3 regions of the Mixta intestinalis genome follow, and region 3 is predicted to be linked to each of the others. Evidence: predicted binding sites of a transcription regulator. Region 3 holds the regulator's gene; each other region holds the start of a gene.
What was found. Region 3 encodes LexA, which represses DNA repair genes until DNA is damaged. Its sites were predicted from a motif close to TNCTGTATGTACATACAGNA; they were not measured.

Region 1: the regulator LexA is predicted to act here: its motif matches at 2,264-2,283, upstream of C7M51_RS03700 (DNA translocase FtsK 4TM domain-containing protein).
Region 2: the regulator LexA is predicted to act here: its motif matches at 1,014-1,033, upstream of sulA (SOS-induced cell division inhibitor SulA).

Annotation. Positions count from the first base shown of each region.
Region 1 covers NZ_CP028271.1:788,687-799,368, forward strand. Annotated here, with positions in the region: gene cydD (heme ABC transporter permease/ATP-binding protein CydD) at 1-95, opposite strand, end outside; gene trxB (thioredoxin-disulfide reductase) at 239-1,207, opposite strand; gene lrp (leucine-responsive transcriptional regulator Lrp) at 1,731-2,225, shown strand; gene C7M51_RS03700 (DNA translocase FtsK 4TM domain-containing protein) at 2,344-5,982, shown strand; gene lolA (outer membrane lipoprotein periplasmic chaperone LolA) at 6,174-6,785, shown strand; gene C7M51_RS03710 (replication-associated recombination protein A) at 6,793-8,136, shown strand; gene serS (serine--tRNA ligase) at 8,237-9,529, shown strand; gene C7M51_RS03720 (MFS transporter) at 9,926-10,682, shown strand, end outside.
Region 2 covers NZ_CP028271.1:859,127-869,808, reverse strand. Annotated here, with positions in the region: gene yccS (YccS family putative transporter) at 1-222, shown strand, start outside; gene C7M51_RS03990 (TfoX/Sxy family DNA transformation protein) at 219-842, opposite strand; gene sulA (SOS-induced cell division inhibitor SulA) at 1,053-1,559, shown strand; gene ompA (porin OmpA) at 1,910-2,983, shown strand; gene matP (macrodomain Ter protein MatP) at 3,051-3,512, opposite strand; gene C7M51_RS03970 (AAA family ATPase) at 3,698-5,446, shown strand; gene fabA (bifunctional 3-hydroxydecanoyl-ACP dehydratase/trans-2-decenoyl-ACP isomerase) at 5,512-6,030, shown strand; partial or broken gene tnpA (IS200/IS605 family transposase) at 6,933-7,385, shown strand; gene C7M51_RS03955 (acyltransferase family protein) at 7,707-8,693, shown strand; gene rmf (ribosome modulation factor) at 9,209-9,391, opposite strand; gene pqiC (membrane integrity-associated transporter subunit PqiC) at 9,656-10,237, opposite strand; gene pqiB (intermembrane transport protein PqiB) at 10,234-10,682, opposite strand, start outside.
Region 3 covers NZ_CP028271.1:3,335,262-3,345,943, forward strand. Annotated here, with positions in the region: gene dnaB (replicative DNA helicase) at 1-77, opposite strand, end outside; gene C7M51_RS15425 (quinone oxidoreductase) at 186-1,169, shown strand; gene dusA (tRNA dihydrouridine(20/20a) synthase DusA) at 1,502-2,497, opposite strand; gene C7M51_RS15435 (conjugal transfer protein TraF) at 2,599-3,861, opposite strand; gene zur (zinc uptake transcriptional repressor Zur) at 4,292-4,804, shown strand; gene C7M51_RS15445 (CsbD family protein) at 4,996-5,208, opposite strand; gene dinF (MATE family efflux transporter DinF) at 5,434-6,756, opposite strand; gene lexA (transcriptional repressor LexA) at 6,858-7,466, opposite strand; gene C7M51_RS15460 (diacylglycerol kinase) at 7,572-7,940, opposite strand; gene plsB (glycerol-3-phosphate 1-O-acyltransferase PlsB) at 8,069-10,492, shown strand; gene ubiA (4-hydroxybenzoate octaprenyltransferase) at 10,559-10,682, opposite strand, start outside.

The DNA of each region.
Region 1 (10,682 bases), 2.2 Mb from region 3:
AGACCCAGCAGTGTAGAAACTGAAGTCCAGGGGCGAGCATGTACGCGCTGTTGACGCAGCCAGCGGGTAAGTTGTTGTTGACGTTTTTTTTCCATGCGAGGCCGTTTGATTATAAAAACAGGCTGGCCGATTCATCAGATGCAGGCCAGCAGAGGCGCAGGCAATGTAGCATGGTGACCAGAAAAAAGGCGACTGTTGAACAGTCGCCTGGAAGAAATAAGATCAGATAATTAACAAGTTAAGTATTGTTTTTAACTAATCCATCCAGATAGCGTTCTGCATCCAGCGCCGCCATACAGCCAGTACCGGCAGAGGTAATCGCCTGACGATAGGTATGATCCATTACGTCGCCCGCAGCAAAAACACCGGGGATGCTGGTCTGGGTGGCGTTACCATGCAGGCCGGACTGAACTTTGATATAGCCGTTTTCCAGTTCCAGCTGACCGGCGAAGATAGCGGTATTCGGGCTGTGACCGATAGCGACAAACAGGCCAGCCACTTCCAGCTCTTCCGTCTGTTGCGCATCATGGGTGGCGCGCAGGCGCACTGAGGTAACGCCCATCTGATCGCCCAGTACTTCATCCAGTTCACGATGGGTGTGCAGGATGATATTACCGCTGGCGACTTTTTCCATCAGACGGTTAACCAGGATTTTTTCCGCACGGAAGCTGTCGCGACGGTGGATCAGATGAACCTCGGCGGCGATGTTAGAGAGATAGAGCGCCTCTTCCACGGCGGTATTGCCGCCGCCAACGACCGCTACTTTCTGTTTGCGATAGAAGAATCCATCACAGGTCGCGCAGGCGGAAACGCCTTTCCCTTTAAACGCCTCTTCAGACGGCAGGCCAAGGTAACGGGCGGAAGCGCCGGTAGCGATAATCAGGGCGTCAGTCGTATATTCTCCGCTGTCACCGATCAGGCGAAATGGGCGATTCTGCAAATCAACGGTATGGATATGATCGAAAACGATCTCGGTCTTGAACTTCAGCGCGTGCTCGTGCATCCGCTCCATTAATAGCGGACCCGTTAAATCATCAGGATCGCCTGGCCAGTTTTCAACTTCAGTCGTAGTGGTTAACTGGCCGCCTTTTTCCAGGCCGGTGATTAACACCGGATTCAGGTTAGCGCGTGCAGCGTAAACGGCTGCGGTGTAGCCTGCCGGACCAGAGCCCAGAATAAGCAATTTACTGTGTGTGGCCGTGCCCATGAGATCCTCATTATTTAACTGGCAACATGGGAACCGATTGTAGGGAATTTACCGGCGCAAAAAAAGCATTCTGCGATTTTGTTAACAATTGATGTAAAAGGTTTAATCGATAGACCATATCGTGCGGGAAAAGAGTAGTTAAAAAGGGTGCGGGAACGTTGAAGCACAGCTCAAAAGGCTGAAATAACCACTTTAAATGGTTCCGGCCCGCAATGGGTTGGCATGTTCTCCTGATTTTCAATGTTTTGCTTTGACAATCGCCTGCGCTTTTGCGAAAACATTGTGGGAAGCAGAGAATATTTGGGCTATGTAAATAGGTTTTCATACCACTTTTTACGTTTAATACCGAATAAACTCAGCCTGTCATTGGTAATGGCGCATGGTGTGGACAGACAGTATGCGTTATGCGGATGAATGCTGGTACAGCAACAGGCTTACTGACTTCGCTTAACAAAAGACCCTGTACACAGATAATGTTCAGGGTATGGCAGGCAAAGGGAAGGAATGAAGAGAGACAATAATAATGGTAGACAATAAAAAACGCCCCGGAAAAGACCTCGACAGAATCGACAGAAATATTCTGAACGAGTTACAGAAAGATGGTCGTATTTCCAATGTTGAACTTTCCAAACGCGTTGGGCTATCGCCTACGCCGTGCCTGGAACGTGTACGCCGCCTGGAACGTCAGGGCTTTATTCTCGGCTACACTGCGTTGCTTAATCCCCATTATCTTGACGCATCCCTGCTGGTTTTCGTTGAGATTACTCTGAATCGCGGCGCACCCGACGTGTTTGAACAATTTAACGCCGCTGTACAAAAACTTGAGGAAACTCAAGAGTGTCACCTCGTTTCCGGTGATTTTGACTACCTGCTGAAAACGCGCGTGCCGGATATGTCTGCCTATCGTAAGCTGCTGGGCGAAACCCTGCTGCGTCTGCCGGGCGTTAACGATACGCGCACCTATGTGGTGATGGAAGAGGTAAAACAGAGCAACCGGCTGGTGATTAAAACGCGATAACACAGGGCAGGTGCAAAACCTGGTGGTATTCGGTACACTCCTGTGAATTCATACAGGCACAGCGTCGGTTAGTCCGGCGCTGTTTCCTTCATAGTTTACAGGCACCTGGAGAGTTCTCTTGAGCCAGGAATATACAGAAGATAAAGATGTGTCTCTTAAGCCGCTGAGTAGCGGTCGTCGCCTGCTCGAAGCGTTGCTGATTCTTGTTGCGCTGTTTGCCGTCTATTTGATGGTAGCGCTGGTCAGTTTTAATCCTTCCGATCCCAGCTGGTCGCAGACCGCCTGGCATGAACCTATCCATAATCTGGGCGGCAGTGTTGGCGCCTGGCTGGCCGATACGTTACTGTTTATTTTCGGCGTAATGGCCTACGCCATTCCTCCCGTTATTCTGGGGCTGTGCTGGATTACGTTCCGTCAGCGCGATCGCCAGGATTATATCGATTATTTTGCTGTCGGCCTGCGTCTGATCGGCGTGTTGGCGTTGGTGGTCACTACCTGTGGTCTGGCGGCGCTCAACGCCGATGATATCTGGTATTTTGCTTCCGGCGGCGTAATTGGCAGCCTGGTCAGTAATGCGATGGGGCCTTATCTGAACGGTGCCAGCGGAACTCTGGCTTTGCTCTGTATCTGGGCGGCCGGGCTGACGCTCTATACCGGCTGGTCCTGGCTGACGATAGCTGAAAAAATTGGTGCGGTGGTTATGGGCGTGCTGACGTTTGCCAGCAATCGCTCGCGCGCTGAAGAAACCTGGTATGAGGACGATGAGCCCGCTCCCGCACCGAAAATTAAACGCGCAGCGCGGCTGGACGACGATGAGGATGTGCTGCTGTCGGCACCGCGTAAGCAGCGGGACGATGATGAAACAGATGTCGATCCGCTACTGGCTGATGCGCCAGAGAGTGAGGAGAGCGCAACCTCGATACCGCAGGCCGATACTGCACCGTCACAGACGGTGACCGCTCAGTCCCAGCCAGCGGCTGCTCCATCTGCAGTCGGGCAAATGCCGGTGGCTCAGCCACAGGCAGCAGCTGCACAGCATGATACCCGTTCTGCATACACCCCGCAGGGCGAAGGGTTACAGCCAGCTCCCGCGATGAGTGCGTCTCAGTCAAATCATCCGGCGGCTCCGGCTGATGGCGTTGCGCCGCCGCTTTACCGCTTTGAGGTACCGCAGCAGGCAAGTGATGCCTTTACGCCGTACGCCGAAGATGAAGGGCCGCAGATGGGCAACTGGCAGGATACCGCAACAACAACGCCGCAAGCGGGTGCTGCCGCAGCAGCCATTGCTTCTGCCGCCGTTTCGCCACCGGCGTCGCCCTTTATGCCAGCCAGCGCGCCGGAAGAGAATAATCCGCAGATTAAACAGGGCATCGGCCCTGAACTGCCGCGTCCGAAGCCGGTCAAGTTGCCGACGCGTCGTGAGCTGGCCTCCTGGGGAATAAAACTGCCGTCGCAGCGTCTGGCGGAAGAGAAAGCCAAACAGGAAGCTCAACAGCAGACGACTGTACCTCAGGATGATGAGCAGGCCGCCGCGCAGGATGAATCTCAGCTGCGTAACGCCTTTATGGCGCAGCAGAAAGCGCGCTATGGACAGGATTACGCCAGCGAAGAAGAGGAAAGCGCAATGCAGCAGGCGGCGCTGGCGCAACAGTTTGCTCAACAACAGCAGCAACGTTACGCGCAGGCGGAGCAGGTCGAGCCCGCTATATCACAGACGATAGCACAGCCGATGCAGGCCGTTCAGTCGGAGACGCAGCCGCACTATGCGCAGCCGACCCGTCCCGATTTAACCTGGCAGCATCAGGCAATGCCGCAGGATAATCCGCCGCAGCCTGAAACCTCTGGCTTCACATTGGATCCTGCCGCCGCCTTTGATTTTTCCCCGATGGAAGATCTGGTTGATGATGGTCCGAGCGAGCCGATTTTTACCATCGCAGCACCGCCGGAGCCGGAAATGCCCGCCAGCGATGCGCAGTGGCAGCAGCCTGCGCAGGAAGTTGAGCCGCATTATTATCGTGAGCCGGAAATCGTTCCGGCTCCGCAGCCAGCTGCACCGGTCACGCCTGCTTCACCATCCGGCTGGCAAAGTGCGCCGCAGCCTGCCTTCTCATCGGCACCAGAACCGCACTCTGCGTTCTCTCCGGCAGACGAACAGCAGGCTGCCTTTGCGCCAGTGGCTGAGCCGCAGGTGCAGGAAGCCAGCGAATCATCGCTGTCGGATAGCCTGATCCATCCTTTCCTGATGCGTCATGAGCAGCCGCTGCATAAGCCGACGACGCCGTTGCCAACGCTGGATTTGCTGACTTCACCGCCCGCAGAGGAAGAGCCGGTAGATATGTTCGCGCTGGAGCAGACCGCTCGCCTGGTTGAGGCGCGACTGGCAGACTATCGCGTTAAGGCAGAAGTGGTAGGTATCTCGCCGGGGCCGGTTATTACGCGCTTTGAGCTGGATCTGGCGCCGGGCGTTAAGGCTGCGCGTATCTCCAATCTGTCACGCGATCTGGCTCGTTCACTTTCAGCGGTCGCCGTGCGTGTGGTAGAGGTGATCCCCGGCAAGCCTTATGTTGGCCTGGAGTTGCCAAACAAGCGTCGTCAAACCGTCTATCTGCGCGAGGTGCTCGACTGCGCCAGCTTCCGCGATAATCCGTCACCGCTTGCCGTGGTGTTGGGTAAAGATATTGCTGGTCAGCCGGTGGTTGCCGATCTGGCGAAGATGCCTCACCTGCTGGTGGCTGGTACAACCGGTTCCGGTAAATCGGTTGGGGTAAACGCCATGATCATCAGCATGCTGTATAAGGCGACGCCGGAAGAGGTGCGCTTTATCATGATCGACCCGAAAATGCTTGAGCTGTCGGTTTATGAAGGCATCCCGCACCTGCTGACGGAAGTGGTTACCGACATGAAGGATGCGGCCAACGCGCTGCGCTGGAGCGTCGGGGAGATGGAGCGCCGCTATAAGCTGATGTCTGCGCTGGGCGTTCGTAACCTCGCGGGCTATAACGAGAAGATCGAACAGGCTGAAGCGATGGGCCGCCCGATTCCCGATCCGTTCTGGAAGCCGGGTGACAGTATGGATATGCTGCCGCCAACGCTGGAAAAACTGCCTTATATCGTAGTGATGGTGGATGAATTCGCCGATCTGATGATGGCAGTTGGTAAGAAAGTGGAAGAGCTGATCGCTCGTCTGGCTCAGAAGGCGCGTGCGGCAGGTATTCACCTTGTCCTGGCTACGCAACGTCCATCGGTAGATGTGATTACCGGCCTGATTAAGGCAAATATTCCTACGCGTATCGCTTTTACCGTATCGAGTAAGATTGATTCGCGTACCATTCTCGATCAGGGCGGCGCGGAATCGCTGCTGGGAATGGGGGACATGCTCTATATGCCGCCGAACTCCTCGATACCTGTGCGCGTTCACGGCGCTTTCGTCCGCGATCAGGAAGTACATGCGGTGGTGCAGGACTGGAAAGCCCGTGGACGCCCTCAGTACATCGACAGTATTACCGCTGGCGAAGAGAGCGAAGGTGGCAGCCTGGGGCTGGATGGCGATGAAGAGCTGGATCCGTTATTCGATCAGGCGGTGGCTTTTGTGGTGGAAAAACGTCGCGCCTCTATTTCCGGTGTACAGCGTCAGTTCCGCATTGGCTATAACCGCGCTGCACGTATCATTGAACAAATGGAAGTGCAGAGCATTGTTTCGCCGCCGGGGCATAACGGCAACCGCGAGGTGCTGGCACCGCCGCCGCACGAAATGTAATAAAACGGCGTTCGCGCTGTCAGAGAGTAAGCGGGCCGGCATAACCGGCCCGTTGTTTATTTATGCATCAGGCAGCTTCTGCCACAGCGCTTTCAGCATATTCTCCTGTCGGGAAGCGAACTGTCAGTCTAATCTGTAACAGGAGTTGGAACTGACACGAAATAAAACGACATGAAAAGGAATCGGTAGTCATGAAGAAATTAGTTATTGCATGTGGTTTACTTTCAGCGCTGACCTCCGCTGGTGCGCTGGCCGATGCCTCCAGCGAGCTACAGCAGCGCCTGGATAAAGTCAGCAGCTTCCATGCCAGCTTCAGTCAAAAAGTGACCGACGCCAGCGGAGCGAACGTGCAGGAAGGGGAAGGCGAACTGTGGGTAAAACGCCCAAACCTGTTTAACTGGCACATGACCGCACCGGATGAGAGCATTATCGTTTCCGACGGCAAAACGTTGTGGTTCTATAATCCTTTTGTTGAGCAGGTCAGCGCTACCTGGCTGAACAGCGCAACCAGCAACACGCCGTTTATGTTGATTGCACGTAACCAGCGCAGCGACTGGCAGCAATATAATGTGAAGCAGCACGGCGACACTTTTGAACTGACGCCAAAAAGCGATGCCGGAAATCTGAAGCAGTTTATGGTGAACGTTTCCAGCAACGGCACGATTAACCAGTTCAGCGCTATCGAGCAGGATGGCCAGCGCAGCAGCTATATGTTAAAAAGCCAGCAAAACGGGGCGGTCAGCGCCGATAAATTTACCTTTACGCCACCAAAAGGGGTGACGGTAGACGACCAACGTCAGTGAGGTTGAGTTGAGTAATCTCTCGCTTGATTTTTCTTCTGAGCAGTTTCAACCGTTGGCCGCGCGTATGCGGCCAACGCTGCTTGAGCACTATATCGGGCAGCAGCACCTTCTTGCGCTTGGAAAACCACTAACGCGTGCTATTGAAGCGGGCCATCTGCATTCCATGATCCTGTGGGGGCCGCCCGGCACCGGCAAAACGACGCTGGCCGAGTTGATTGGACGCTACGGTAATGCTGACGTTGAGCGCATCTCTGCCGTTACCTCCGGCATTAAAGAGATCCGTGAGGCGATCGAGCGGGCGCGCCAGAATCGTCAGGCTGGACGCCGGACTATCCTGTTTGTTGATGAGGTGCATCGCTTTAATAAAAGCCAGCAGGACGCATTTTTGCCCCATATTGAAGATGGTACTATCACCTTTATCGGCGCGACGACCGAAAACCCTTCCTTCGAACTAAACTCGGCGCTGCTGTCGCGTGCGCGTGTCTATTTGCTGAAGTCGCTTACTACCGACGAGATCGAAACCGTGCTGGAGCAGGCGCTGACCGACAGCGAGCGCGGACTGGGTAAAGAGAACATCGAGCTGCCTGCGGCAACGCGTCGCATGATTGCGGAGCTGGTGAATGGCGATGCGCGCCGGGCGCTGAATACGCTGGAAATGATGGCCGATATGGCTGAGAGTGACGCACAAGGAAAGCGTACGCTAACGCCTCAGCTGTTAAATGAGGTTTCCGGCGAGCGGGCGGCACGTTTCGATAATAAAGGCGATCGCTATTACGATCTGATCTCGGCGCTGCATAAGTCGGTACGCGGCTCTGCGCCGGACGCCGCGCTTTACTGGTATGCGCGCATTATCACTGCCGGTGGCGATCCGCTCTATGTGGCGCGCCGCCTGCTGGCAATCGCTTCTGAAGATGTCGGCAACGCCGATCCGCGAGCTATGCAGGTCGCTATTGCCGCGTGGGATTGCTTTACCCGCGTTGGCCCGGCGGAGGGCGAGCGCGCTATCGCCCAGGCGATTGTTTATCTTGCCTGTGCGCCAAAAAGCAATGCGGTCTATACCGCTTTTAAAGCGGCAATGCGTGACGCACGTGAAAAACCGGATTTCGATGTGCCGGAACATTTGCGCAATGCGCCAACGAAATTAATGAAAGAGATGGGGCTGGGCAAGGCCTATCGTTACGCGCATGATGAACCTAACGCCTACGCGGCTGGAGAGGATTATTTCCCCGCGGAAATGGCGCAGACTCGCTACTATCAACCTACCAGCCGTGGGCTGGAAGGTAAAATTGGTGAAAAGCTCGCCTGGCTGGCGAAGCAGGATCAAAATAGCCCGACAAAACGCTACCGCTAACCCAGGCGTTGCGGTAAGGTTAGCGCAATAGCCAGGTGGACCCTGAAGGAACGCTTTGGTTCAACATTCTTTTTTTAATTACAGTAAGCACAGGATAAGCATGCTCGATCCCAATCTGCTGCGTAACGAGCCAGACGCAGTCGCAGAAAAACTGGCACGCCGAGGATTTAAACTGGATGTGGAGACGCTCAACTCGCTTGAGGAGCGCCGTAAAGTTCTGCAGGTAGAAACGGAAAATCTGCAGGCCGAGCGTAATGCCCGTTCTAAATCCATCGGACAGGCGAAAGCGCGCGGGGAAGATATTGAGCCACTGCGTCAGGAAGTTAACGCACTGGGCGAGCGTCTGGATGCGGCTAAAGCCGAACTGGATGCGCTGCAGAACCAGATTCGGGATTTTTCACTGGCGTTACCTAACTTACCGGCTGACGAAGTTCCGTTGGGTAAAGATGACTCTGAAAATCTGGAAATCAGCCGCTGGGGGGAACCGCGCCAGTTTGATTTCCCGGTACGCGATCATGTCGATCTGGGCGAGATGGCAAAAGGACTGGACTTTGCTTCCGCAGTAAAACTGACCGGCTCACGTTTCGTGGTGATGCAGGGACAGATTGCGCGCCTGCACCGTGCCCTGAGCCAGTTCATGCTCGATCTGCATACGCAGCAGCATGGTTATACCGAAACCTACGTTCCCTATCTGGTCAACCATGCCACGCTATATGGTACCGGCCAGCTGCCAAAATTTGGCGAGGATCTGTTCCATACCCGTCCGCTGGAAGAAGAGGCAGACAGCAGTAACTATGCGTTGATTCCAACGGCAGAAGTACCGCTGACCAACCTGGTACGTGACGAAATCGTTGAAGAAGAATCTTTACCGATCAAACTTACCGCCCATACGCCGTGCTTCCGTGCCGAAGCAGGCTCTTACGGTCGTGATACGCGTGGTCTGATCCGTATGCACCAGTTCGATAAAGTTGAGATGGTGCAGATTGTTCGTCCGGAAGATTCAATGCAGGCACTGGAAGAGCTGGTTGGCCATGCGGAAAAAGTGTTGCAGCTGCTGAATCTGCCTTATCGTAAAGTGCTGCTCTGTACCGGTGATATGGGTGCTGGCTCAGCCAAAACCTACGATCTGGAGGTATGGCTGCCAGCGCAAAATACCTATCGTGAGATCTCTTCCTGCTCCAATATGTGGGATTTCCAGGCCCGTCGTATGCAGGCTCGCTGCCGCAGCAAGCACGATAAAAAATCGCGTCTGGTGCATACGCTGAACGGTTCAGGTCTGGCCGTAGGCCGTACGCTGGTAGCCGTGCTGGAAAACTACCAGCAGGCTGACGGTCGTATTGAAGTGCCGGAAGTGCTGCGCCCTTATATGGGTGGCCTGACAATTATCGGCTAATGATTTAATCGATCCAGCCCGCCGCTGATCCCGGCGGGCTTTTTTATGGTTATAGCTAAAAAACGGTGATGGGGCAGAGCGGTTAGTTATCGCTATCTGAGAGCGATCCGTTAGCTTATTTCGGATAAATAAAAGCGCGCCTGTAATTATTTAAATACGCCAGCAGACCAAAAAATAAATATATCGAGATTTTTATTCTTATTAATTATAACTATCTGATTATAATATATTTTATCAAATATTTAACGCCAATTTTTCCACCCGCCTACGTTGATTAATAAAAAAATTAAATCGCGCTGATGCAAATCGTGCCGCCAAGAAATGCCATACATTGACTTTAAAAACAGGAGTGGCACTATTCGCTCACTTTCTCTCATTTCCCTGTGATTTTTACCGATGTCCACCTGGTCTCGTCCCGTTGTGCTGCTTCTCTGCGGCCTGCTGTTGCTGACGGTTTCTATCGCCGTAATGAACACGCTGGTTCCGTTATGGCTGACCCATGATAATTTGCCAACCTGGCAGGTTGGTATGGTGAGCTCTTCCTATTTTACCGGCAACCTTGTTGGTACTTTGGTGGCTGGCTGGCTGATCAAACACTACGGCTTTAACCGTAGCTATTATCTGGCTTCGCTGGTGTTTGCCACCGCCACCGCATCGCTGGGATTCAGTGACGGCTTCTGGAGTTGGACAGTATGGCGGCTGGTCGCCGGTATTGGCTGCGCCTGGATATGGGTAGTCGTGGAAAGCGCCTTGCTGTGTAGCGGAACGCTGCGTAATCGTGGACAGCTGCTGGCAGCTTATATGATTGTTTATTATCTCGGCACGGTAGCTGGTCAGCTGCTGGTCAGTAAAGTTCCTACGGGGATAATGAACGTGCTGCCATGGGTAAGCGCGGTGATTCTGGCTGGCGTGTTGCCTGTTCTCTTTATGAGAATTAATCCGGTCGCTAATGAAGAAGAGGGTGCGCCGGGACGCATATGGCCCATGTTACGCCGCCGTAGCTCAAGGCTGGGAATTAACGGCTGTATTATGTCCGGTATTGTACTGGGTTCACTGTATGGCCTGATGCCACTCTATCTTGCTCATAAGGGCGTCAGTGATGCTAATGTCGGTTACTGGATGGCGCTGTTAGTGAGTGCCGGGATCATTGGTC
Region 2 (10,682 bases), 2.2 Mb from region 3:
GACGATGCAGTGTGCTATGTCGACGATGTTTTGCAGGTCAACATCGTCAGCGAACAACAGGTACAGCAGATGATGAACACGCTATCTATCCGTATTAACCATTTAAACAGTGAAGCAGATTCCCAGGGACAGCTGGTGCTACAGCAAATCGGCCTGTTGATAGCCCTGCTTCCGGAAATCGCCCATTTGAAAAAGCAGCTTGCGTTACCGTCTGCGCCTTAACGATGTCGTCCTTTACCTGCGTTTACCGTGTGATAAAACCAGTGACGCAGCTCTTCTTTTACCTCTGCAGGCAGCGCCGCCTGGTGATGTCCGGAAATGGCGCCCTGCAGAGCCAACAGACAATTCAGCCCCAAATGTTGATTGCGCGCTCTTAATCGTAACCAGCAATCTTTCGCCCCGGCTTCACGCAGAGCATGCACGCTGTTGATACCAATCTCCCGCAACAGCATTTCCATACGCACGCCCATGTTAGGCAGATCTTTGACACGCACGTTATTTCGGCGGGCATTTTTTTGCTGTCGGGCCAACGCCAGCGAGGATTTTGACAGTTTGATAAGCAGAGGCCGATCGGCCCACAGCGCCTCGTTGATATGGTAATAGTGCAGGATAACCGGCAGGCCTTTTTTATTAATGACCAGCGGTGATAAAAGCTGTTTGCTGATCCTGATATAACTATTTAACGTTTCGCAGCCACGTAGATAAAGTTCACCATTAGCGATCAAGGCAAACACGACCTTTTCTACTGCCAGACTATAGCCACCAAACTGCGAGCGGACGGTGATATTCCCTAATGCGGCCAGCTGTGCCTTTGATTGAGCAATCCTTTGTTGTGTATCCATATGCGGCTCCATTTCCTTAAGAGTCTCAGACTAACTCCCTGTTTTACATCATCTAAAAACATAGGCAATTCTGGTTAACGGTTCAATTACTAAATGAGCTTGCCGTAATTTAAGTCGTAAAATTGCGAGACGTTTTCAAAAAATGAGGTTGATCTTAGGCTTTTATCGCATTACTGTATATCCATACAGTAACCACATGAGCTGATAATCATGCGTACTCATTTACTGAAGTCTTCCTTTGCTCGCGCGGCGCTGTCAGGCCATCCCAATGCTTCTTTGTCACCGTCGCTGGCTCACGGCTGGATTAGCGAATTAAGTTACAGTGAAGCACAGCCAGGATTGACGCAGCTGCTGTTACTACCGCTGCTACAGCAGCTGGGCACCCAGTCCCGCTGGCAGCTTTGGCTGACTCCACCGCAAAAGATCAGTCGAAGCTGGCTGAAAGCATCCGGGTTACCGCTGGATAAAATGATGCAAATCACCAATCAGCCAAAAGCAGGTACGGTTGAAGCGATGGTAAAAGCATTGCAGACGGGTAATTACAGCGTGGTGTTAGGATGGTTTCCGTACGATATCAGTGAAAATGAGCGTCGCCAGCTTGAAGAAGCGGCTTCAGTGGGGCAGGCTTTAGGACTGATTATGCGTCCTCAATCGGGCTGTTCGTTACTTGACGGACAAAAAAACAGGCTGAAAATTCACTCAACTTTGTATCATTAAGTAAATATAAGATAAATCTCAGTTAAAAACAGAGACATTCTTCCGATAACCCGCTGATTCTACTCTGGCGCGGCTGCGCCTGAGTTTCGCCACACTGACTTATACTTTTTTTGGCGCTAAAAATCAGGGCAGATGTTAAAAATTGTGTACGGAACAGTCTTTTTTTGCGCACCTGCCTCACATCTTACTTGTAAGTTTCTCGCCACGTTGTAGACTTTATCTCGCCAGGGTGCTCTATAACCTCCGTTTTCCGGTAGAGTAATAATCGAGCAAAAGGACCCGGCGAAGGATTACAACCAAGAGCTTACTTTAAGCTCCTTGCCTATTTGGATGATAACGAGGCGCAAAAAATGAAAAAGACAGCTATCGCAATTGCAGTGGCACTGGCTGGCTTCGCTACCGTAGCGCAGGCCGCTCCGAAAGATGACACCTGGTACACCGGTGCTAAACTGGGCTGGTCTCAGTATCACGATACTGGTTACTACGGTAACAACTACGTAAATAACGATGGCCCGACTCACGAAAGCCAGCTGGGCGCTGGTGCATTCGTTGGTTATCAGGCTAATCCTTATCTTGGCTTCGAGCTGGGTTATGACTGGCTTGGCCGCATGCCGTACAAAGGCGACGTAGTGAACGGCGCTTTCAAAGCACAAGGCATCCAGCTGGCAGCTAAACTGAGCTACCCGATTATGGATGATCTGGATATCTATACCCGTCTGGGTGGTATGGTATGGCGCGCTGACTCTACTCAGCACGTTGTTGGTACTAATATCAACCGTAAAGACCACGACACCGGCGTTTCACCGCTGGCTGCCGTTGGTGTTGAATACGCGCTGACCAAAAACTGGGCAACCCGTCTGGATTACCAGTGGGTTAACAACATCGGCGACGCAGGTACCGTTGGTACACGCCCTGATAACGCCATGCTGAGCCTGGGTGTTTCTTACCGCTTCGGTCAGGATGATGCAGTGGCTCCGATGCCGGCCCCGACTCCGGCTCCGGCTCCGGTTGTTGAAACCAAACACTTCACGCTGAAATCTGACGTGCTGTTCAACTTCAACAAAGCTACCCTGAAAGGTGAAGGTCAGCAGGCACTGGATCAGCTGTACTCTCAGCTGAGCTCAATGGATCCGAAAGATGGTTCTGTTATCGTTCTGGGTTACACTGACCGCATCGGTTCTGACCAGTACAACCAGAAACTGTCTGAGAAACGTGCTCAGTCTGTTGTTGATTACCTGGTATCTAAAGGTATCCCGTCTAACAAGATCTCTGCACGTGGCATGGGTGAATCTAACCCGGTTACTGGCAACACCTGTGACAGCGTGAAAGGCCGTAACGCCCAGATCGACTGCCTGGCACCGGACCGTCGCGTAGAAATCGAAGTTAAAGGCATGAAAGACGTTGTTACTCAGCCGCAGGCTTAAGTAATAGTCGTTACGAAAAACCCCGCTCAGGCGGGGTTTTTTTATGGCTGCGTTTGTAACTTTCGTTCTACTTTACATCGTCTTTGCCAAGAATCGCCTGTAAATCCTGGCGTAGCGTAGACATCTGGCTGGCATATTTCTCTTTACGTTCGGCATCTTCAATAAGCTGTACAATAGTTTCAGACAGAGTGCTGCTGCGACGCTGCGCCAGTCCGGCCAGCCTTTGCCATACCAGATATTCCAGATCGATAGATTTCTTACGGGTATGCTGATGTTCAGCATTGAAATGACGCTTTCGCCGTGCGCGAATCGTCTGCTTCATACGGTTTTCCAGCGCCGGATTGATATGTTGCTCAATCCATTTCAGCACGTCTATCGGATGGTTTTCCATCGCCAGTAAGGCCTTTACAGCTTCCTGCGCGGCGCTGATTTCAATATATCGGGTGATCGCTTCCCCTTCCCGATGTTTTTTCACCAGGTACTTCCATTTCCATCCGCTTTCAAGGTTTTCCAGCTGCTGATATTTCATCGGAATCTCATCATGAGCAGGTAACAAACTAAGAATAACAGCTTTTTTATCTCTTGCGGCAGAGAAAGGCGCAGCGACATATTCACCGTTCCCCTTCTCAAGGACATCCCAATCTCTGCCGTGCTTAACAGCCTGAAAAGCTGTATAATCGCGCTTTACATTAATACAAGACAAATACGATTACTTTGACCAGCAACCGACTTGCATGGCAGGCGCTACAGCCTGATGCCGATAGTTTCCAGCCTGTTTTTTCCCGCGATTTTAGCGATAACGGCTCTGATATTCTGCCTGACATCCAGCCTCGCCTGTTTGATGCCGCCCAGTTGCTGCAGCGTAGCCGTGCGCCCTTCCCACTGCTGCTGATTCGCTGTGCGGAAAACAGTGAGACGCTGTCATTGCTGGCGCAAACATTACAGCATAACGACGTCAAGAAGAAAGATCTTTACGGCGGTAACTATCTGATTAATGAAGAACAGATTACCTGGCAACCGGCGCAAATAGCAGAAGATGCATTTGCCAGCCGCGGCGAGACGCAGTTTGCTGACTGGATCGAACCAGAACAGCTTTTTGGCTGTGTGCGTATCTTTGCCCAACGCGTTACGCTGGAGCCGGGACTGATTCATCGCGCTAACGGCGGTACGCTACTGCTTTCTTTGCGTGCGCTACTGGCACAACCGCTAATGTGGCTGCGTCTGAAGCAGATTGTGCAGCAGCAGCGTTTTGACTGGCTTTCACCAGATGAATCACGCCCGCTGCCGATCGGCATTCCTTCAATGCCAATGCAGCTGAAGCTGGTACTGTGTGGCGATCGCGATGCGATGGCCGACTTTCAGGAGATGGAACCTGAGCTTGCTTCGCTGGCTATCTACAGTGAATACGAAGAGAGCCTGCGCGTTGAAGAGCAGGAAGACATGGCCCTGTGGTGCCGCTGGGTTACCGCGCTGTCACGCCAGGCCAGACTACCAGACATCACGCCCGATTTCTGGCCTCTGTTACTACAGGAAGCGGTACGCTACAGCGGCGATCAGGAAATTTTGCCGCTTTGCCCTGCCTGGCTTGGTCGCCAGCTGCGTGAGGCCGCAGAGTATGGCGAAAGGCTGGACGCAGAAGCGTTACAAACCGCGTTGGACGCCCGCAGCTGGCGGGAAAATTACCTGCCGGAGCAGATGCGCGATGAAATCCTGCTTGACCAAATTCTGATAGAAACCGAAGGCGCTATAGTTGGGCAAATTAACGGCCTGTCGGTTATTGAATTCCCCGGTCATCCACGTGCGTTTGGTGAACCGTCACGTATCAGCTGCGTTGTACACGTGGGCGATGGCGAATTCACCGATGTTGAACGTAAAGCCGAGCTGGGCGGAAACATTCATGCCAAAGGCATGATGATCATGCAGGCTTTCCTGATTGCCGAGCTGGAGCTCGATCAACAGCTTCCCTTCTCCGCCTCTCTGGTATTTGAGCAATCCTATTCCGAAGTTGATGGCGACAGCGCCTCGCTCGCTGAGCTGTGCGCGCTGGTCAGTGCCCTGGCCGAACAGCCGATCAATCAGCAGATTGCGGTAACCGGTTCAGTCGATCAGTTTGGTCATGTTCAGCCGGTTGGTGGACTGAATGAAAAAATTGAAGGTTTCTTTGAAGTCTGTCAGCAGCGCGGCCTGACCGGCCAGCAGGGCGTAATTATCCCGGCGGCAAACGTACGTCATCTCTGCCTGCAGCAGGCGGTGGTAGATGCGGTGCGTGAAGGTCAGTTTCATCTGTGGGCCGTCAACGAGGTGGTTGAAGCTCTGCCGTTGCTGACCGGTATTGCCTGGAAAAAAGACAACGCACCATGTTTGTTACAGTCAATTCAGGAGCGCATTACAGAATTTAACCAACAGGAAGCGCGGCAACGCCCCTGGCCTCTGCGTTGGCTAAACTGGTTTAACCACAGCTGATCGGAGTTGTTCAGCTTACACCTGTTAGCTAAACTTCGTGATTCACTAAACAAGGCTTATTGAACATGGTTGAAAAACGCGACTCCTACACAAAAGAAGATCTGATTGCCTCTGGACGCGGAGAGCTTTTTGGCGCTGAAGGGCCACCGCTGCCGTCTGGCAATATGCTGATGATGGACCGCGTGGTCAAAATGAGCGAAGAAGGCGGTAACTTCGGTAAGGGATATGTTGAAGCAGAGCTGGATATTAATCCCGATCTCTGGTTTTTCTCCTGCCACTTTATCGGCGATCCGGTAATGCCGGGCTGCCTGGGTCTGGATGCAATGTGGCAGCTGGTTGGCTTTTACCTGGGCTGGCTTGGCGCGGAAGGCAAAGGTCGTGCGCTGGGCGTTGGTGAAGTGAAATTTACCGGACAGGTGTTGCCGACTGCGAAGAAGGTCACCTATCGTATCCATTTTAAACGCGTCATTAACCGTAAGCTGGTAATGGGCGTAGCGGATGGCGAAGTACTGGTTGATGGTAACGTGATTTATACTGCCAGCGATCTGAAAGTGGGTCTGTTTAAAGACACTACCGCGTTTTAAGCATCCAAAATAAATACCCTCCGGCATAGCCGGAGGTTTTTCAGGCATACCTGTAGAATATGTTACCAGTTGTGTTCTTACAGGAGTATCTTAGTATTTATAGAGTACTTATAGGTTGCCTATATATGGAATCGATAACTACTCATCTGTCATCGTCTTCAGAGTAGAGTTTTATATAGTTCTGTACATTTAATTTATCGTTATCCACAACTAAACGACAATGCACCCTTTGCACTAAAATACTCTGTTCTTGTATTTATACTTTAAATAACCAAATTTCACATATAGCATCAGTTTGCTTTCCTCTTTCGAACATCTCATAAAGCAAGACACGTCATCTTCGACGAAATGCATTTCTCCGCATCCGATACCTATAAGCGTTAATTCGGAACAACAAATTATGGTATTTACAGTTGCAGCAGGTATGCGCTAAATATTTTCATCTACTCCTGGGATTCTTTTTTGTTTTTTGTTTGAACTTTTTAATTGCCACGCAGCAGAGTATTTTAACAAAACAAAAGAGATTTTATAGCTATCTTAAAACTAAAAATTTCATGCATCCCTGGCTGGAGACGGGTTCTATAAGCGATAAAAGTACTTATTAAAAACAAGTACATTCTAATTTGATGATTAATATAATTCACTATTTTTATTTTGAATATTTTTAACAAACCATTGGATCAAGCAATATAATCAAAATCATTTTTTGCATGGGTTATAACATTACCTTCTTAGCCGATATTATATAATAAGTCATAAGACCCTTCAACAATAGATTTTTTGTTTATCAATTTTAAACCACCTCCTATGGAGATGGTGATCGTTCATGCGGGCTCTGCCTATAGCATGCCCATGCTAAATATTACCCTGTTTTGTTACCAGCAAATCAAGGAGTAAATAGCATGAGCAGATATGAACCCGCTTCCCACGTATTCTATCGCTGTCAGTATCATCTCGTATGGGCCCCGAAGTACAGATACAAAATCCTCAAGGGTAACCCTGGTAAAGAGCTTTACCATAATATCTACATTCACTGCAGTATAAATAAATGCACGGTAGTAGAACTAAATGTGCAAATAGATCATATACATCTGGTTGTCAGAACCCCACCGAGTTTAAGTGTTTCCAAATTAATGGGATTTGTGAAGGGCGAACAGCCATCAGGTTGTTCGTGAAGTTTCCTTATCTCAGGAAGCACAAACTTTGGGTTAATCACTCTTGTTAAAGAGTGATATTTTGTGGATTCAGTAGAGACAAATGAAGAAATAATCAGACGATATGTACGGTACCAGGACAAGGTAACCAAAGAGGAACAAGAAAGACAAATACAGCTGGAGTGGAAGGGTAGTGTTTAAGCCCCCTTTTAAGGGGCTGTGTCAAAGCCACCTGTTATGCAGGTGGTTTTTTACTAAGAAACCTACGTTACATATGTACTTTAAAACAAAATCATCATTAGTTAAAATGATAATAAACAATACTTAATTTCCTACTTTGTTTTCGCAGGCAGGATTAAGTCTACCATATAGCTTAAGCAGTGTAGCGATATGTTGGGCTTACATATTTTTGTTGATAATTATCAGAAAAAATGCTATTTTTAATTTTTCATTATTACTTTTCTTATCTTCATGACCGCAACACATCAACTTCAAAAAAGTCAAGTCATTTCAGTACATTACATGAGGGGTTTTGCATGTCTGATTGTCGTTCTTTTACATTACGGAGCCTATATAAATAATTTATTTTCTTTTGGGAAATTTGGCGTAGATTTGTTCTTTATAATTAGTGGTTTTATAATTACTCTTACTACATCAAAAAACAAAAGTATTATTCATTTTTTGAGGAAAAGGTTTTTAAGAATTTATCCAATTTACTTTATTGTCTGGTTATTTTTTTGTCTTACCTTATATTACAATGAGTCTCTTTCTACAATTTTAAAGTCTTTATTTCTACTGCATAAAGATTACAGTCAACCTGCACCTGGTTATGGTTGGAATATGTTGGGCCCTCCGTGGACGTTAGCCTATGAGGTAGTATTTTATTTTATATTTGCCCTTGCTATGAAAATAAATCATCGTAGAAGAATTCATGTGGCAACAGCTACTATTATCCTGGCAGTTGTAGGCCTGCAATATTTATATAATGGAAATTTTCACTTTAACTCTTCTATTTCGGCGCACTTAGACGTTAAGAATCCAGGACAGGCTGTAATTAAACTACTTAGCACTACGATATTATTTGAATTTATAGCCGGCATGATTATAGCGTATAACTATGATAAAATTAAAACACTAAAACCCAAGACTTATATTCCTTTAGGCGTACTATTATTAATTGTTTCTTTTTTTGTTTTTATTAAATACCATAACACCGGATTCGGTATGGATGGTTTTTTTTGGTTTACCCTCCCGCTTTTTTTAGGCTTATTATTACTTGAACCTCTGTTAATAAAATTTCAATTCAGAGCATTATCCTTTATGGGAGATATTTCTTACACTCTGTATTTAATTCATTTCCCAATATTATTATTATATGAAAAACACTTCCCAACATTTGGTATGCACCATTACAGCTTTCTGAAATTTTTAATATTAATCGGCTCAAGCATCCTAATTTCTACTTTATTACATAAGTATATTGAAAAACCCTTGATGCTAAAAAAATAGTCGCTAAGGATTCCACTTGCATAGCAGGGGGATTCCTTCCCTTAAAAGTCTTTAAATATTTTGTTCTATTGTTATTCCGTTAACCTGAACTACACGCCTAACTTATTCCCTAAGGTAAGATATGCAAAATTTGTCGTTAGTGAAAGTATATTTTTTTACAGAATCTGTTAATTCAAAAAAATAAAAATGGGTGAGATTCTGGCTTCAGATATATGCGCTCGACTTGATTACTTAACTTAAAACCATTGCATATTTTTATCGTGTATAAAATTAAAATGGTGCAATAGAACTCTTTAACGCGATCGCCTTTCGAACTTTCGTATTTTTACTTAATGTTCATATATAATGATTTTGACAACGACAGGATACGTAGGAAGCGGATTCATATCTGATCATACAATTTATTGTTTTTAAAAAAACGGGCTAGTATTTAGCATGAACACTTTACAGATAGAGTCCTACATCAACAAAAACCTCCGCTTACAGCGGAGGTTGTCCTTTTTCTGAACAGGCCGTCAGGCCAGCGCCGTACTGACGCTAACCGCCCTGTCCTCCATGGCTTTTCGCCAACCTCCCAACCAGTGAGACCGAGCCTCGATCATTTGATAAGGACACATTTCTTTTGAGCGCCCGTTGATGCCAGCCTGATAACCTCGTGAATGTGCCCGTTCCAGGCGGTCTCGTTTTTGTCTCTTCATGCCTCATTTCCCTCATTCAGGTATGGTGGAACTGGTGGAAAGAAAACAATGGTCACAAAATGTGCAACCACATTCCTGTTCTACCCCTATCGGCAAAAAAGGTCAATGCGCAAAATTCACGCCATTGTCATATGAATACGCTATTTTTAGAGTTTTTTCTGGTGAGAGGAGCTGTTACCGGACAACGTTCTGATTGTGAAATAAAAAAATTCCGATCCCGGCGCGCTGAACGGCACCGACAGATCGGAATCAGAGACAGAATATTTAATTATTTTGCAGAGCAGAAAAAGCAATAGCCATCTTTTGCGCTTCCTGTTGCCAGCCCTGCGCCAGCGTTCTTACCAGCGCATCATACCCATCTTCCTGTTGTGGCAGCGTCAGGTTAAACGGCTGACGGGTAATACGCCCGCCATGCTCCAGCGTCCAACTACCGCTGATAACTACCTGCCCGTCATAACGTCCATGAAAACCAGTAACGCTCACATTCAGCGTGTCGTGCTGCTCACCCAACGGTAAAGCGGAAACCAGCCTGCCGGGTAAGGCAGCGCTAAGATTGGTTACCAGCGTTTGCTGTAACTGCTGATCGAGCGGGCTGGCCCACAGATTGTTCGCTGCGATAACATATTTTACGTCACTGGTTTGATAAACCACACCGTTGCCCGCCAGATAATCGGGCACCGACACATGTTCCACCCACAGCGGCAACGCACTTTCCGCCAGTAGCGTACTTTGACTGACCGGCGCCATTGCTGGCGCTCCCGCTGGCAGCTGGTACATCGTGGTTTGCGTGGTGGTACTACAGGCGCTTAACGCCATCACCATCGCCAGCGGCATCCATTTCATCATTGCTTCGCCCTCTTCGGCTGCGGATCCTCGCCTGGTTTAGCTTCAAACACCAGCGCGTTGCTCTTCTGATTAAGCGTTTTCAATACCGGTTGCAGTTCGCGCAATACCTGATCGAGCCGCTGCATATCCCCCACCAGCTTGTTATAGGCAGGCGATCCTGGCTGCAATCCTTTCATACTGCGATTCAGCTCGCGCAGCGTCTGCTGCATATCCTGCGGCAGCTGTTGCATTGACGGGCTGGCGGTAATTTTATTCACGTTATCCAGCGTTTTTTGCAGCTCTTGTAGCGTGCGCTGACTTTCTCTCAGCGTACCGGTAGCCTGATTAATCATCGGATTCAGCGGCAGATTGTTAATCTTATCCAGCGCGTCCATCAGCTTCTGCTGAATCTGACTCAGCCCGCCGGTGACGGTAGGGATAATTTCCAACCCGGCGACTTTTTCCG
Region 3 (10,682 bases):
TGGGGCGGTAATTTCAGCCCTTCTACCTGGCGATCGCGAACCTCGTTGGATTTGTTGGTGGGTTTATTTCCTGCCATAGTGAATGCAATACCGAATATGTGAGTGACGCGCAAGTATACCTGTTTTTTACCGTTTTTACGCCGTTTGCAGGTAAAAGCGGTGCCCGGAAAACTGAAGGAGTGGACATGGCAAAACGTATTCAAATCGCCCGCCACGGCGGCCCGGAAGAACTACAGTGGGTCGATTTCGATCCCGGTGAACCACATGAAGATGAAGTACAGGTAGAAAACAAAGCCATCGGCATCAACTATATCGATACCTATGTGCGCAGCGGCCTTTACCCGGCACCGGCATTACCTTCCGGCATCGGCACCGAAGCGGCGGGCGTGGTGTCCCGCGTCGGCAGCAACGTAACCGCCATTAAGCCAGGCGATCGCGTGGTTTACGCCCAGTCGCCGCTGGGAGCCTACAGCGAAATACATAATGTGCATCAGGATAAGGTGGCGCTGCTGCCGGACGCCATCTCATTTGAGCAGGCAGCAGCCTCGTTTTTAAAAGGGCTAACCGTCCATTATCTGCTACGCCAGACTTATGAAGTGCAGCCGGATGAGATCTTCCTGTTTCATGCGGCGGCAGGCGGTGTCGGACTGATTGCCTGTCAGTGGGCGAAAGCGCTGGGCGCACACCTGATCGGCACCGTCGGCTCGGCAGAAAAAGCACAGCTGGCGAAAGATCACGGTGCCTGGGCCACCATCAATTACCGCGAGGAGGATATCGTTCAGCGCGTTAGCGATCTGACCAACGGTAACAAAGTACGGGTGGTTTACGATTCGGTGGGTAAAGAAACCTGGCTGGCCTCGCTGGATTGCTTACAGCGCCGCGGCCTGATGGTGAGCTTCGGCAATTCATCCGGCCCGGTTACCGGCGTTAACCTGGCTATCCTGAACCAGAAAGGATCGCTTTATCTGACGCGCCCATCGCTGAACGGCTATATCACCATGCGCGATGAGCTACAGCGGGCCAGCAATGACCTTTTCTCAATGATTGCCAGCGGAGCGATTAAGGTGGACGTGCCGGAAAATCAGCGTTTTCCGCTACGGGAAGCTCAGCGGGCACACTCGACGCTGGAAAGCCGTGCAACTCAGGGCTCCAGCCTGCTTATTCCCTGACTTACACAGTGCCAGAAAAGTAATGGGGCCTCCCGCAGGAAGCCCCTTTTTTGTTTTTTTGCATTCGCGCTGTGGTTGTAGGGTACAGCGATGATGAATGACTTTTAATTCGACCTGAGTAGTCTCGCAGAAATCATAAGTAAAAAATATGTTTAATAACGAAATTGCCAGAGAAAAACGTGACTCTGTGATCCAGCGCGCATCTCACGAATTAAACAAAATTCAAGTTATTGATAACTAACAGTCATTAATCCTTTCACCGTTTTCTCTCTGACCGTACGACATAGAAAAATGGCAGGACACAGGCGCATTTTTAACATAATCATCACAAATCAGGCGCTGGCGATTATCTTATCCGCAACCAGCGACAACGCTTTTTCTACCACTTCGATATCTGCGCCTGGCTTATGCGCATTCTCGCTCAGATAGCGACGCCACTGCCGCGCACCCGGAATGCCCTGAAACAGACCCAGCATATGACGAGTGATGTGCCCCAGGTAAGTACCCTGCGTCAGTTCACACTCAATATAAGGATACATAGCGCGCACTACGGCAACAGGATCGGCGTCCGGTGCCTCGCTGCCGAACAGCACGCGGTCCACCTGACCCAGCAGACCAGGATTCTGATAGGCTTCACGCCCCATCATGACGCCATCAACATACTGTAAATGGGTCTGTGCCTCTTCCAGCGATTTGACGCCACCGTTTAACGCCAGCGTCAAGTGTGGAAAGTCACGCTTGAGCTGATATACGCGTGGGTAATCCAGCGGTGGGATCTCGCGGTTTTCTTTCGGGCTGAGGCCGGACAGCCAGGCCTTACGGGCATGAATAATAAAGGTGTCGCAACCGCCCTGCTGCGCTACGGTGCCGATAAAATCACACAGGAATTCGTAGCTATCTCTATCATCAATGCCGATGCGGGTTTTTACCGTGACCGGAATAGATACCACGTCACGCATCGCCTTAACGCAGTCAGCGACCAGCACGGCTTCGCCCATCAGACAGGCACCGAAGCGACCATTCTGTACGCGATCGGAAGGACAGCCTACGTTCAGGTTAATTTCATCATAGCCGCGCGCCTGCGCCAGCTGCGCGCATTGCGCCAGCGCCGCCGGATCGCTGCCGCCCAGCTGTAACGCTACCGGATGTTCTTCTTCGCTATACGCCAGATAATCGCCTTTGCCATGAATAATGGCACCGGTAGTGACCATCTCGGTGTAAAGCAGCGTGTTTCGCGTCAGCTGACGATGAAAATAGCGGCAGTGGCGATCGGTCCAGTCGAGCATCGGCGCGATGGAAAAACGTTGGGAAGGGAATTGCTGGGACATAAAGCGAGAAGCCCGAATCGTTCGTGGAAATTATGCGCAATGATACCACAGCTTCACCACAAGGCTGTAGCGGCTGCGCCGCTTCTGGCGCAGCCGCACGATCAGAAAGAGAAGCCCAGCTGCGCCATCGCACCCCAGGTGTTGTCTTCCCCCACCGAACCGGCAAGATCAAGATGAACGCGGTTGTTGAAAGGCGCAATACCAATACCGGCACTAACCACATCGGTATCGTTAGATTTCATATCGGCACGATAGCCACCACGCAGCTGTAGCCAGTTCAACACGCGATATTCTACGCCCACGCCTGCATACTGGCTGTCATTCTGAGATTTAAAGCGCTTTGTCGCCGTGGCGTCAACATCCAGGCTGGCGGTCAGCGTTTCGCTATGCCAGGCGGCACCGGCGGTGACCAGCGGGCGGATCTGATAAGTATCACGATAGCCTTCTACTTTTTTGGTCTCGATATTACGTGAAATCAGGTTTTGCGCGCTCAGGCCCAAAGTCCAGCTATCGCCAACGTCGGTGGATAGCCCTGCATCGAGGTTAAATCCGGTATCGTTGGTGCGGTACTCGCTGTTGGTCACCTTGTTTTTATTGAAGTTGTAAACCAGCGCACGATAGTTGTAGAGGTATGTCTGCTGTAGCTTCGGCGTAATACCAACCGAAACCGCCTGCCCGCCAACATTAAACTTGTGGGCAACCGCAATCCCGTAATCTGCCACAACGGCTGCAACACCCGTGGCGCTGGAACGCAACAGATACTGATCGCCCGGCGCAGGTATCCGCTTACCCTCAGCTACCGCGTCCAGATAGTCGATATCACTTTGCGCCACGTCAGTTTGTAGATGCGCCGTACCGTAGGCTTTAGTGACAAAGGCAAAGGGTAAGGTTTCATTGGGCACCGCCACCACAATAGCCGCACCAGCAGAGCCATCGGCCCGATTACCGCGCAAATCGCGTAGCTGATTGGCTAAACCACCTGAGGCTGAGCGAATTCGGGCATAGCTATCAAGCAGAGCGCCCAGGTTGCTCGCATCAAAACTTTTGTACACATTGCGATAGTAATCCACCGTGCTGTTCACATCGTCGATCTTATCAATCATTTTATCTTTATCGCTGATCTGCCCGCCCACGGAAGGCAGGATCAGGCTAATAGCCCCTTCAGCCTGACCTTTGGTTAACAGCGCCGGGTTAGCCAGTGGCGCAGTAGCAAAATTCGATGATGCAACGCCGGTTCCGCCCATAGCATCGTTACGCGCATCAAAATAACCGCTGGCCGCCTGCAAAGAAAAGGGGGTTAACATAATTGCGGTTAATGCAGTTACAGAAGAAATCTTAAAATATTTAACAGTTTTCATTGCCATTATTAGACGCCACCCAAAATAAGCTAAAAGTAAGCAGGAAACCTCTGACCGAATTATGACCAATAACTTCCCAATTTATTGCCCTGAACTCAAGGCTTTTTCCCCAGCTTATTAATCCATTGCCTGTTTTATAATCAATTATTAACTTAAAAGTTCTTATCACTGTAGCTTTTATTTGGCTCTCACTGATTAAGAAACATTAAACATTGACTGAAGTAAGATATGCCAGCAAGCAATAAGCGCTCATTAGGGATGGCGCTAAAGCATGTCATTTCATTTTGCTCAAGCAGTCGTTTTTTGTGCCTGGCAATAATCAGAGCAGAACGGCAAGTAAAGCGTCCGAATCGGGCTTTTTCAGGGAAGTTAAGGAAGGAGTCGGCGTTTTTTGTGCAACGTGATAAGATAACATCTCAATCGTTGGAGAATAATTATGCTATCACCTTCACAGCAGATTCTGTCGCAGGCTGAAAAAATCTGTCAGCAGCGTAATGTGCGCCTGACGCCGCAGCGTCTGGAGGTGCTGCGTTTAATGAGCGAGAGAAACGGCGCTATCAGCGCTTACGATCTGCTCGATCTGCTACGTGTATCTGAGCCGCAGGCAAAACCGCCCACCGTCTATCGTGCGCTCGATTTTTTGCTGGAGCAGGGTTTTATTCATCGCGTGGAATCCAACAATAGCTATGTGGTTTGCCATCATTTCGAGCAGCCACCGCATACATCGGCAATGTTAATTTGCGATCGTTGCGGCGCAGTCAGTGAACAGCAAGCGCATGGCGTAGAATCGATCCTCGAACTACTGGCGCAGCAGAGCGGCTTTGCGCTAAGTAACAGCGTGATTGAAGCGCATGGTCTGTGTGCGAACTGTAGGGATGTAGAGAGCTGTGAACACCCCGAAACCTGTACGCACGATCACAGCCAGGTCAGCAAAAAACGCGGGCGCTGAACAATAGCTAAAAGATCCAGATAAAGCTGGAGTAAACAACCTGTTAGAGTGAGATGCGTTAATCAATAAAAAAGGCGCATTGTTTTTTCAACGATGAAAAACCAGTCAGCAGTAAAACGCGGGTTTACAGAAAGAAAATGCGGCACACTCCGTGTGCCAGGGTAGGAGCATCGTCCTGAAAGGCTAAATCTTTACCAGCGATAATCGCGGTTTTGGGTTTCCCAGTCGTTTACTTCTTTTTCCGCTTCGTCTTTTGCATAGCCGTAGCGTTCCTGAATCTTACCAACCAGCTGATCGCGTTTACCTTCAATAACGGTCATATCATCATCGGTCAGCTTGCCCCATTTCTCTTTCATCTTACCTTTAAACTGTTTCCAGTTACCGCCGGCTTCGTCTCTGTTCATAGTTGTTTCCTCTACCTTAGGTGTTAGCAGCTCGATGAATCTCAGCATCGTTTCATTCTGTGAAACAAAACGCTGATTCCTTGTTTGTCACTATTTAACTATAGCAGGAAGCGGCAGATCCGCCCGAAAACACAGAAGTATGAACTGAAAAACAGGCAATAAACCCGTTGAATCCGCCAAAAAACCAGCGGATTCAGGTAATAAGCGCAGCCGTAAAGAAGTATGTCAAATCGTGAACCAGTCGCCGCGTCGTTGATAACGTCGCCATATCCAGCCCAGCGTTAAACCACGTAACAGCAGAAAAACCGTAACCGCCAGCCACAGGCCATGATTACCAAGATGAGGCAGCGTCAACAGCGTTAAGCCGAAACCCAGCGCGGCCACGGCCATACTGTTACGCATTTCGCGTCCACGCGTTGCGCCAATAAACATACCATCCAGCAGATAACACCAGACACCCGCCAGCGGCAAAATCATTTGCCAAAACAGATAGCGATCCGCCAGCGTTTGCAAAGCAGACAGAGAGGTTAATAACGCAACGATATTCTGCCCCCAGAATCCCCATGCACAGGCAAACAGCAGCGCCACCGTACCCGCCTGACGGCAGGCGGCACGCCAAACACGGTGAAGTTTATCCGCATCGCGCGCACCAAAGGCTTCGCCTGATACCGCTTCGACCGCATAGGCAAAGCCGTCCAGTGCATAGGCGGTAAAGGTCAGGAACATCAACAACACAGCATTAACTGCCACAATATCACTGCCCATGCGCGCGCCCAATACCGTGACCGACGCAAAGCAGACTTGTAACAGCAGCGAACGCACCATAATGTCGCGATTCAGCCGCAGAAGACGACGCATATCGCCCCGTACTGCCCTTTTCAACAGCGTGAAAGAGATCTGCCGCAGACGCATTACGTGCCATACCATCCCCAGCCCTACCGCCAGCGTAACGTATTCAGCAATCGCCGTTGCCGATGCAGCGCCCGCAACGCCCCAGCGGAGACCAATGACAAACCACAGATCGAGCAGAATATTCACCAGGTTGCCTGTCACCAGTAAAATCACCGGTGCACGCGCATACTGCACGCCCAGCAGCCAGCCGAGAATCACCAGGTTTGCTAACGTGGCAGGCGCACTGAGCCAGCGCACCTGAATAAAACGCTGTGCCTGTTCAAGCACTTCCGGGCTACCGCCGACTACCTGTGCCGCCAGACTACTGAGCGGGTAACGCAACAAGATAAATAATCCGCCAGCCACCAGCGCCATCAGCAATGGTTGCACCAGCGCGCGCGCCATCCCGGCTTTATCGTCGGCACCAAAAGCCTGCGCCGTCAGACCGGTAGTGCTCATACGTAGAAACAGCAGCAGCATAAACAGAAAGCTGGTCGCCGTAGCGCCAACGGCTACGCCACCCAGATAAACCGGGCTGTCCAGATGCCCAATAACGGCGGTATCAACCAGGCCCAGTAGCGGAACGGTAATGTTGGAGAGGATCATCGGCAGCGCCAGCCGCCAAAGTTGTTTATCAGTTGCTGAAAAGAGTTGCATGACCATCCGTGATAACAATATGGCGACAGGCCACAGCGGTTATCGCCGGAGAAAAAGAGAGGAAGCGAAACGGGGTGGCGACCACAGCCGCCACCGCAGCATCAGAGCCAGTCGCCGTTACGAATAACGCCAACGGCGAGTCCTTCAATCGTCAGCGTCTGCTGTTGCAAATCGACCACGATCGGTTGGAAATCGCTGTTTTCTGGCAGTAGCTGTACTGTGTTGCCCTGTTTTTTCAGGCGTTTTACCGTGACTTCATCATCAATACGCGCTACCACTACCTGCCCGTTACGCACATCCTGCGTTTTATGAACCGCCAGCAGGTCACCATCAACGATACCGATATCTTTCATCGACATGCCGCTTACGCGCAGCAGAAAATCTGCATGGGGCTTAAACAGATTAGGATCGACCTGAAAGCGGCTTTCAATGTGTTCCTGCGCCAGCAGCGGCTCACCGGCGGCGACACGACCGATCAGCGGCAGGCCGTTTTCTTCTTCCGCCATGAGGCGAATACCACGCGACGCACCGGAGACCATCTCAATTACGCCTTTACGCGCCAGCGCTTTCAGGTGTTCTTCAGCAGCGTTAGGGGAGCGGAAGCCCAGCTGAGAGGCAATTTCCGCACGTGTAGGCGGCATCCCCGTCTGGTTAATGTGATCGCGAATCAGGTCATAAACCTGCTGCTGCCGAGCCGTTAAGGTTTTCATCCCGCCCCCTGGTTGTTTATACAGTCGCTGTGAGTATATACAGGTATTGGCGGAATGGAAACCAATTGCCGCGTAAAAAACGACACTTTGTCTATTACGGAAGCGCTATCGCAAATATGACCAGAGCAAGGTTACCCAGACAAAAAGCGCCAGTATGATGCTGATCAGAACGGCGGCGGATCCCATATCCTTCGCCCGTCCAGCCAGCGGATGGAATTCGTTGCCGATACGGTCAACGACCGCTTCGATAGCGCTGTTAAGGATTTCAACAATGATGATAAGCACCACCGAACCGATCAGCATGACTCGCGTCATGGCATCGATATCCAGCCAACAGGCAATAATAATGGCCACCAGCGCCAGCACCGCTTCCTGACGGAACGCCGCCTCATGTTGCCATGCCGCGCGCAAGCCTTTCCAGGAATAGCCCGCCGCTTTGATGATGCGTACCAGGCCCGTTACGTTATTTGCCATCTTCAGGGAACCCTTTGCCATGTTTAACGTCAATGTCAGGGTGGAGCACTAAATGCAACACCACAGATCTTCAATGCGCTTTCTGGTATGCTTGCCGCGCTTTGCTAACAAGAGGCTTCATGTTGTCTATGTCAGGTTGGCGTAAACTTTATTATAAGTTACTGAATTTACCACTTACATTTTTAGTTAAAAGTAAGGCGATACCGGGCGATCCGGTCACCGAACTGGGTCTGGATACATCACGCCCCATTATGTATGTGCTGCCTTACGATTCAAAGGCCGATTTGCTGGCGCTGCGCACCCAGTGCCGCCTGCATGATCTGCCCGATCCGCTTGAGCCGCTGGAGATCGATGGTACGCTGCTGCCGCGTTATGTTTTTATTCATGACGGCCCGCGCGTATTCCCCTATTTCGTGCCGAATCAGGAATCGGTGAAGCTGTTTCACGATTATCTCGATCTGCACCGTAATAATCCCGATTTAGACGTACAGATGGTGCCGGTTTCGGTGATGTTTGGCCGTGCGCCGGGACGCGAGGTACAGGGCGAACAGACACCTTATCTGCGCGAACTGAACGGGGTGCAAAAATTTTTCGCCGTGCTGTGGCTGGGGCGTGACAGTTTTGTTCGCTTTTCAGCGATGGTTTCGCTACGCCGAATGGCGACGGAACACGGTACCGATAAAACTATCGCGCAAAAACTGGCGCGTGTGGCGCGCATCCATTTCGCCCGTCAACGGCTGGCTGCCGTAGGGCCACGTCTGCCGGTACGCCACGATCTGTTTAACAAGCTGTTGCAATCACCAGCTATCGCTAAAGCGGTAGAAGATGAGGCGCGCAGTAAGAAAATTTCGCAGGAAAAAGCGCAGCAAAATGCCGTCGAGCTGATGGAAGAAATTGCTGCCAACTTCTCCTATGAAATGATCCGCCTTACCGATCGCGTTATCGGCTGGACGTGGAGCAAAATTTATCAGGGCATCAACGTTAGCGGCGGCGAACGAGTGCGTCAGCTGGCGCTGGACGGACATGGGCTGGTTTACGTACCTTGTCACCGCAGCCATATGGATTATCTGCTGCTTTCCTATGTGCTCTATCATCAGGGCCTGGTGCCGCCGCATATCGCCGCCGGTATTAACCTTAACTTCTGGCCCGCCGGTCCGATTTTCCGCCGCCTGGGTGCATTCTTTATCCGTCGCACCTTTAAAGGCAACAAACTCTACTCCACGGTGTTCCGTGAATATCTGGGCGAACTGTTCAGCCGCGGTTATTCCGTAGAGTATTTTGTTGAGGGCGGGCGCTCGCGTACCGGACGCCTGCTCGATCCGAAAACCGGCACGCTGGCAATGACGATACAGGCGATGCTGCGTGGCGGTAATCGCCCGATTACCGTGGTGCCGGTCTATATCGGTTACGAGCACGTAATGGAAGTGGGTACTTACGCCAAAGAGCTGCGCGGCGCGGCGAAAGAGAAAGAGAGCTTTATGCAGATGGTGCGTGGCCTCAGTAAGCTGCGCAACCTGGGGCAGGGCTACGTTAACTTCGGCGAACCGCTGCCGCTGGTGAGCTACCTTAACAAACAGGTACCGGAGTGGCGTGACTCTATCGATCCCATTGTGGCTCAGCGCCCGCAGTGGCTGACGCCGGCAGTTAACGATATCGCTCAGCAGGTTATGGTGCGTATTAATAACGCCGGTGCCGTCAACGCGATGAACCTGTGCGTAACTGCCCTGCTCGCTTCACGTCAGCGTTCGCTAACCCGCGAACAGCTGCTGGAACAGTTAGAATGCTATCTTGAGCTGCTGCGCAACGTGCCCTATTCGCCGGATGCTACCGTGCCGGATATGACGCCAGAAGCGCTGCTGAAACATGCGCTAAGCATGAACAAGTTTGAGACCGAGCAGGACAATATCGGCGATATCATTATTCTGCCGCGTGAGCAGGCTGTGTTGATGACGTATTACCGCAATAACGTACATCATATGCTGGTCATGCCGTCGCTGATCGCCGCGATTGTGCAGCAGCGCCGCGAGATTGATACCGCAGAGCTGCTACGTCAGGTAGAAGTGATCTATCCGCTGCTGAAAAGCGAACTGTTCCTGCGCTGGGATCAAGCGCAGCTGCCGCAGCTGCTTCAGTCTCTGGTAGCGGAGCTGGCACGCCAGCAGCTTATTACGGTTGAGGGCGAAACGATGCGCCTGAATGCCACTCGCTTTCGGACGCTACAGCTGTTGGCTGCCGGGATGCGTGAAACGCTACAGCGCTATGCCATCACTTTCTCTATCCTGAGCGCCAACCCAGAAATTAATCGCGGTTCGCTGGAGAAAGAGAGCCGTACCCTGGCCCAGCGCCTGTCGGTACTGCACGGTATCAACGCACCAGAGTTCTTTGATAAAGCGGTCTTCTCGACGCTGGTGCTGACGCTGCGTGATGAAGGCTATATCAGCGATACCGGCGATGCGGCGCTGGACAAAACGCAGAGCACCTCTCGCCTGCTGTCAGAGTTGATTACCAGTGACGTGCGACAAACCATTGAAAATGCAGTCGCGCACAGCTGAGTTAAGCTGGCGCATAAAACAAAACGGGCGCCCTGGAGCGCCCGTTTTATTATTCTGTTTATCTTACTACTGGCTGAAAGGCGGCATGTTCAGCGCAACGCCAACAAACACCACCAGCCCAACATAGTTGTTATTCAAAAAGGCCTGGAAACAGCGCTCACGCTGACGATCGGCGATTAATTTTTGTTGA